3 regions of the Xenorhabdus ishibashii genome follow, and region 2 is predicted to be linked to each of the others. Evidence: predicted binding sites of a transcription regulator. Region 2 holds the regulator's gene; each other region holds the start of a gene.
What was found. The regulator CRP, encoded in region 2, controls carbon source genes, mostly activating them, when cyclic AMP is high. The targets are predictions, from matches to a motif close to ATGTGANNNNNNTCACAT.
Positions count from the first base shown of each region.

Region 1: the regulator CRP is predicted to act here: its motif matches at 1,366-1,383, upstream of gntK (gluconokinase).
Region 3: the regulator CRP is predicted to act here: its motif matches at 1,848-1,865, upstream of glpT (glycerol-3-phosphate transporter).

Region 1 is NZ_NJAK01000001.1:2,170,707-2,173,041, reverse strand. Features, by position in the region: gene gntU (gluconate transporter) at 1-645, opposite strand, end outside; gene gntK (gluconokinase) at 642-1,199, opposite strand; gene gntR (gluconate operon transcriptional repressor GntR) at 1,420-2,335, opposite strand, start outside.
Region 2 is NZ_NJAK01000001.1:1,957,646-1,959,980, forward strand. Features, by position in the region: gene Xish_RS09300 (aspartate aminotransferase family protein) at 1-769, shown strand, start outside; gene crp (cAMP-activated global transcriptional regulator CRP) at 833-1,465, opposite strand; gene Xish_RS09310 (phosphoribulokinase) at 1,891-2,335, opposite strand, start outside.
Region 3 is NZ_NJAK01000001.1:2,061,907-2,064,241, forward strand. Features, by position in the region: gene glpT (glycerol-3-phosphate transporter) at 273-1,625, opposite strand.

The DNA.
Region 1 (2,335 bases), 210 kb from region 2:
CGTGCTCAAATCTTTGGGTAAATCCAGCGTCACATATTTGCTGATAAAGTTACCGTATATCGGACCCGCCAATAACATGCCAGGAATGGCGGCACTCAGGCCAATCAGGATCATCCAACCAAAATCAGCGCCCATTTGGGAAGCCAGCACCATCGGCGTTGGCCCCGGAACCAAAAACGCGGCCGCTGCCGCAACACCGGCAAACAATGGAAGTGCCAGTTTCACGACATTGCCATTGGTGCGACGCGCAACGGCAAATACCACGCCAATCAACAACACAACTGCCACATCAAAAAACAGTGGCAACGCACAGACAAGTCCGGCAACACCCAATGCATAGTTAGCTCGCTTTTCACCAAAGCTACCCAGCAGTTTCACGGCAATTTGGTCAAGCGCACCTGTTTCATGCAGGATTTTGCCAAACATTGCACCGAGAGCCACAACAATAGCAAGGAAACCCAACGTACCTGCCATGCCGTTTTGCATTGTCTGGGTGATTTTCTCCAGCGGCATACCGGAAAAAATCCCCGCTCCCATAGAAACCAGCATCAAGGCAATAAAAGCATGTAATCTGGCTTTCATAACCAGAAATAGTAACAGGAGAACAGAGCCGACGGCTGTCAGAACCAGAGTTACGGTGCTCATGAATGCCCCTCACTATCACGGTTAATAGATTGGATATGGTCAATCGCTTTAATCGTATTTTTGATGACTTCATCAAGATCAGGTTTGATATCAATGTGATGGACATCCTTTTCATCACTGTTCGGCTCTTCCAGTGTCTCAAATTGAGAAATTAGCATTTGTGGTTTGAAGAAATGCTCCTTGCGGGCTTTCAGGCGGCTTTCGATTAAGCCAAAATCTCCTTTCATATAGAGAAATGACAGGTTTTTATTGCCATCACGCAGCATATCCCGATAGCTTTTTTTCAAGGCAGAACATACAAGCAAGGAGATAGGGTTGGTGCGCTGCATGGCAAAAATGGCGTCATTGAGTGCCTTCAGCCATGGCTGACGATCATCATCATTCAAGGCGTAACCCTGTGCCATTTTTGTAATATTGGCGCGGGGATGAAGGAAGTCCCCATCCAGAAACGCAGCCCCCAGTTCACGGGCAACACCACTGGCAACTGCGGATTTACCGCTACCGGATACCCCCATCAATACAAAAATGTGGTTTGGCTGTTGGGTATCACTCATATCAGACTCCTTTACACAGATCTTACTGCTTATATATTTATTTGATTTTTATTAAAAAATAAAAAAAGAAATATTACCTAGTACATGTTACCGGTAATGAATTACCGGTAACATTAGCAGCGGAGCAGGATACTGAGCAATCAATCAGGATCACCAAAGAAGGAAAATGTGAGACTTATCGCAATTGAAAATGGGAAAGCGTCATTTTGATCCACAAAAATTAAACACTTTCGCCCAATGAAAGGGTAAACCCAACATCTACTTGAGTTTGTTCCAACGTCTCTCCCCTCAAACGAGCAAGCAAGGATTCTGCTGCCTTGCGTCCCATTAAGTCACGAGGGGTCAGCACGCTGGCAAGTCTGGGAGTCATTACCTGACCAACATCATGACCATGAAAGCCAGCTATCGCAATCTCTTCCGGTACTTTGATCCCCTGTCGCTGGCACTCGAAAATCGCCCCGATGGCGATATCATCATTCGTACAAAACAAGCCATCGATTTCAGGATATTTCTGGCAGGACTCCTGCAAAAGCTGCGCACCTAATGAATAAGAAGAGCTGACTGGTGTCATCATTTTTCTCGGTTGAAGCCCGGCACTGTGCATCGCTTTTTCGAACCCTTGTAAACGGATCATCGTTCGCTCATCCTGCCGCGCACCAAGATAAATAATGTTTTTGCAACCGCGTTCGATCATCGCCATCGTCATCTGACAAGCCGCTGCAAAATTATCGATCCCTACAGCAATATCAAGGCAAGGCGATACGCTGTCCATCAATTCGACAACAGGTATTCCAACTGTCTGTAACACCTTCAACGTTTTGGGGGTATGTGTGCGTTCGGCCAGAATCAGGCCATCAATATTGTAGGCAAGCAAGGAAAGCAAACGTTCTTCTTCTTTCTGGGCAGAATAACTATAGTGGGCAAGCATGGTCTGATATCCATTGCGATCAGTCACATGCTCGATGCCCCGAATAACTTCAGCGAAGACCTGATTGGTCAATGAAGGAAGCAAAACACCTATTGCGCGACTGGTAGAATTGGAAAGGATATCTGGCACTCGGTTAGGGATATAACCTAGTTGTTCCACAGCTTCCGCTATTCGTTTTCCCAAGGCTTCAGAAACCTGATCGGGATTA
Region 2 (2,335 bases):
AGGAGGCCAGCCAAAATATGCCGAAGGGTTTGGACCTAAACCTGCTGATATTGTTCATGTGCCTTTTAACGATTTGGATGCCGTCAGGGCAGAAATCGATGATCGCACTTGCGCTGTTGTTTTAGAGCCAATTCAGGGAGAAGGAGGAATCACGCCTGCGACGATGGAGTTTTTGCATGGGGTGCGTGAATTGTGTGATAAGCATCAGGCTTTGTTGGTTTTTGATGAAGTTCAAAGTGGGATGGGGCGCACGGGTAAGTTATATGCTTACCAGCATTATGACGTACAGCCGGATATTTTGACGACAGCAAAAGCGTTGGGAGGCGGTTTCCCAATCAGTGCAATGTTAACGACAGATACAATAGCGGCGGCAATGGAAACGGGTGCACATGGAACGACTTATGGTGGAAATCCATTGGCTTGTAGTGTCGGTTGTGTCGTACTGGATATCATCAATACGCCAGAAGTACTGATGGGCGTGGAAAAACGGCATGATATGTTCATTCATGCTCTGGAAAAGATAAACCAAAAATATGGCATATTCCATGAGTTTCGTGGAAAAGGATTGCTGATTGGAGCCGTATTGAAGGCTGAATATCAGGGCAAAGCCAGAGAAATATTGCAGCAAACGGCTGAAATGGGATTGATGTTATTAAGTGCAGGAGACAGCATCTTGCGTTTTACGCCATCATTGATCATTCCTGAAGATAAAATCACAGAGGGCATGATGCGGCTGGAAATGGCAATATCCCGTTGGTTAAACAAATAACAGTAAATAAAGCCAGTGCGAAGTAACAAATACACTGGCTGATAGTTTCTGGTTTATCGGGAATTAACGTGTCCCATAAACGACAATGGTTTTGCCATGTGCAGAGATCAGGTTTTGATCTTCCAACATTTTCAGGATACGCCCAACCGTTTCACGCGAGCAACCCACAATCTGCCCAATTTCCTGACGTGTGATTTTGATTTGCATACCATCAGGATGAGTCATTGCATCAGGCTGTTTGGCCAAATTGAGCAGCGTCTGGGCGATACGGCCTGTAACGTCCAGAAAAGCTAAGTTACCTACTTTTTCGGAAGTGGTTTGTAGGCGACTTGCCATCTGAGCAGATAAACGCATCAAAATATCAGGATTGACCTGAATTAACTGGCGAAATTTCTTATAAGAAATTTCAGCTACTTCACAGGCACTTTTTGCTCGCACCCATGCAGTACGCTCTTGCCCCTCTTCAAACAATCCAAGTTCACCAATGAAATCTCCCTGATTTAAATAAGAGAGAATCATTTCCTTACCTTCTTCATCTTTTATTAGAACAGCAACCGAACCTTTAACAATGTAGTAAAGCGTTTCTGCTTTCTCGCCTTGATGAATAAGCGTGCTCTTGGATGGATATTTGTGAATATGGCAGTGTGACAAAAACCATTCAAGAGTAGGGTCTGTTTGTGGCTTGCCGAGAACCATTCGCTTTATCCTCTGTTGTTATTTCTGCCTTTATGAGTGTGAGAAACGGTAGTTCCTCTTCAGGCTGGCTTTATAAAGTCAATAGATTAACATATTAACCTGCTGAAAAACTGACAAGCGGGAATTTTATATGGATTATAAAGATGTCAAAATATTAGGCATATTGATCTTAATCCATATACCTTGCCAGTCCACGCTTGTAACCTTGTTTGTAACACAGGAAAGCTTTTCTGTCTTCTCCTGTATCGCTTCAGCATATTAAACTGGCTGTCAGATTACCAGAAATCAGGCAGAAGAGTTGGTTTTATTGATTTTACATTTATAAAAGGAAAAAATGTTGTCACAAAAATGGTCTGTTTATTTAAATAAAACAGGTAACATTATTTTTTGTTACCTGTCTTATTAAAAATTAAATGAGGATTAAATTACGAAATTTTTTTGCCTTCCAGTAATTGCTTAACAAGCGGCGCCATAATTAATTCCATTGCCAGCCCCATTTTTCCACCTGGAACGACGATAGTATTTATACTGGAAATAAATGAACCCTGAAGCATAGCCAGCAAATAAGGAAAATCAATTTGAGTGAGGCCACGGAAGCGGATCACAATAAAACTTTCGTCCAGCGAGGGAATAGACTTGGCAGAGAAGGGGTTAGAGGTATCAACGGTAGGGACACGCTGGAAATTGATATGGGTACGTGAAAACTGAGGAGTGATATAGCGGATATAGTCATCCATTGAGCGGACAACTGAATCCATGACGGCCTCTCTGGAATGCCCACGCTCGCCGGTATCACGGATGAGTTTTTGAATCCATTCTAAGTTGACGATAGGCACAACGCCAATCAATAGATCCACATGACTGGCGACA
Region 3 (2,335 bases), 100 kb from region 2:
TTATATAATATAAGATAGAGCGTATAAAATATGGATTGCATAATCATCTTAATATACCCGTAATTCTTGTGATTCAGATTGAACATCTTGAAAATACTAAATCAAAAGATTATTCATACAGCATGGATATAAAGAAAATATTCATAAGTGAAATTAAGCAACGTATTTAACGATGCATACATGCTTCATTGTCCTATAATCTATAGAATCGCAGTACAATAAAGTAGTTGTACTGCGATTGATAGGGTTATTAATCAGCGCCTTTCAGTTAATCACTGGCTCTGACGAGCAATTTCCTGCTTATGTTTGCTTTCGCTTAACATAACAAACAACAACAGAATAACAGAGAGAATGCTACCGCCGATCATAACCATAAAGCCGCCGTCCCAACCGAAATAGTCAACGGTATAGCCGACGATGATACTGGCCGCAACTGAGCCCCCCAGATAACCAAACAGACCGGTAAAGCCGGCGGCTGTTCCTGCCGCTTTTTTCGGAGCCAATTCCAGGGCATGCAGGCCGATTAGCATCACTGGCCCGTAAATCAGGAAGCCGATAACCAGCATACAGAGCATATCAATATCAGGGTTACCTGCTGGGTTCAGCCAGAATACAATAGTGGCGATGGTGACAAGGGTCATGAAGAATACGCCAGTGGCACCACGGTTGCCTTTAAATACTTTGTCAGACATCCAACCACACAGCAGCGTACCTGGAATACCTGCGTACTCATACAGGAAATAAGCCCAGGAAGACTTATCCATGGTAAAGTCTTTCACTTCTTTCAAGTAAGTGGGTGACCAGTCAAGAATACCGTAGCGCAGTAGATAGACGAATACGTTGGCAATAGCGATCATCCACAACAATTTATTCGGCAAAACGTACTGCATGAAAATTTCTTTTGCGGTCAGTTCTTTTTCGTTTTTCTCCGTATAGTCGGGTGGATAGTCGTTTTTGTACTCTTCGATTGCGGGTAAGCCACAGGATTGTGGTGTATCGCGCATTAAAGCGAAAACGATTATTGCCACGATGATAGCCGCAAAGGCTGGCATGTAAAATGCGGCTTTCCAGTCATTGAACCAGGCCATACCCAACATGAACAGCAATGGTGGCACGCCTCCGCCAACGTTATGGGCACAGTTCCAGACAGAAACAATTCCGCCACGCTCTTTCTGTGACCACCAGTGAACCATAGTACGTCCACAAGGAGGCCAACCCATTCCCTGGAACCAGCCGCAGAGGAACAGCAGAGAAAACATGATAGCAATGCTGGAAGTGGCCCACGGCACAAAGCCCATAAATAACATGACTACTGCCGCCAGTATTAAACCCGCAGGCAGGAAAACACGTGGATTCGAGCGGTCGGAAACGGAACCCATGATGAACTTTGAGAATCCGTACGCAATTGATATACCTGACAGTGCAAAGCCAAGATCCCCCTTAGAAAAGCCTTGTTCGATCAAGGAAGGTATGGCGAGAGCAAAGTTTTTTCTTACCAGATAGTAAGCTGCATATCCGAAAAAGATCCCTATAAAAATTTGCCAGCGCAAGCGACGATAGAGTGGATCTATTTCCTGCGCAGGCAACCGAGCCTTATGAGGCGCCGGCTTGAAAATACTTAACATATTTTTGTCTCCACGTGACTTTTGTATGAGCGAATCACCACCATCAAGCAGTGATGGCGTTAAACGAAAAATTTTAGCTATTTATTTTCTATATCGAAGCTAATATTAGCTGAAAACAACCTTGTATGACTGTGAGGTGTCGCTAACATATAGATATAATTTCGCAAAGTCGATAATTTTGAGTGATTTAGCACTTTTTTTGAAGACAATTTATTTATGTTAGTGTGATAGGTATCACAATAAACGACCTTTTTGGTTATTTTTTATTTTTGCACGTTTCAAATTTGTATATATACTCGACCAGATAAAAGCTCATTATTATTAGGGGAATATATCTGATGTAGTCATCATGCAAAAGCCAGCTAAATATAACCCACACAAACGTTCCTATTATAAAAGTTATTTAATAAATAACTGTTGGTTTCTTTCTGTCTGCATCTTTTAACAAATTGTGTGCTATTTGCCTAAAGATGTTTTAAATAATATTCTTATTTGTTCATGTGGTTTGTTTTTTATTTACATGCTTTGCATTTTTTATAACACAGTTATAAATAAAATGTTTGAAATTAAAATTCAAAATGATGGATATTACTACAAATGGTTATTCGTGCTCATGAGTGGTTTCATGTAGGATTGGATGACTATTTTATTGAATTAAATATAATAATATCAATATGTTAATTAAAATTGGTTGCGGATTGCATAGGCGT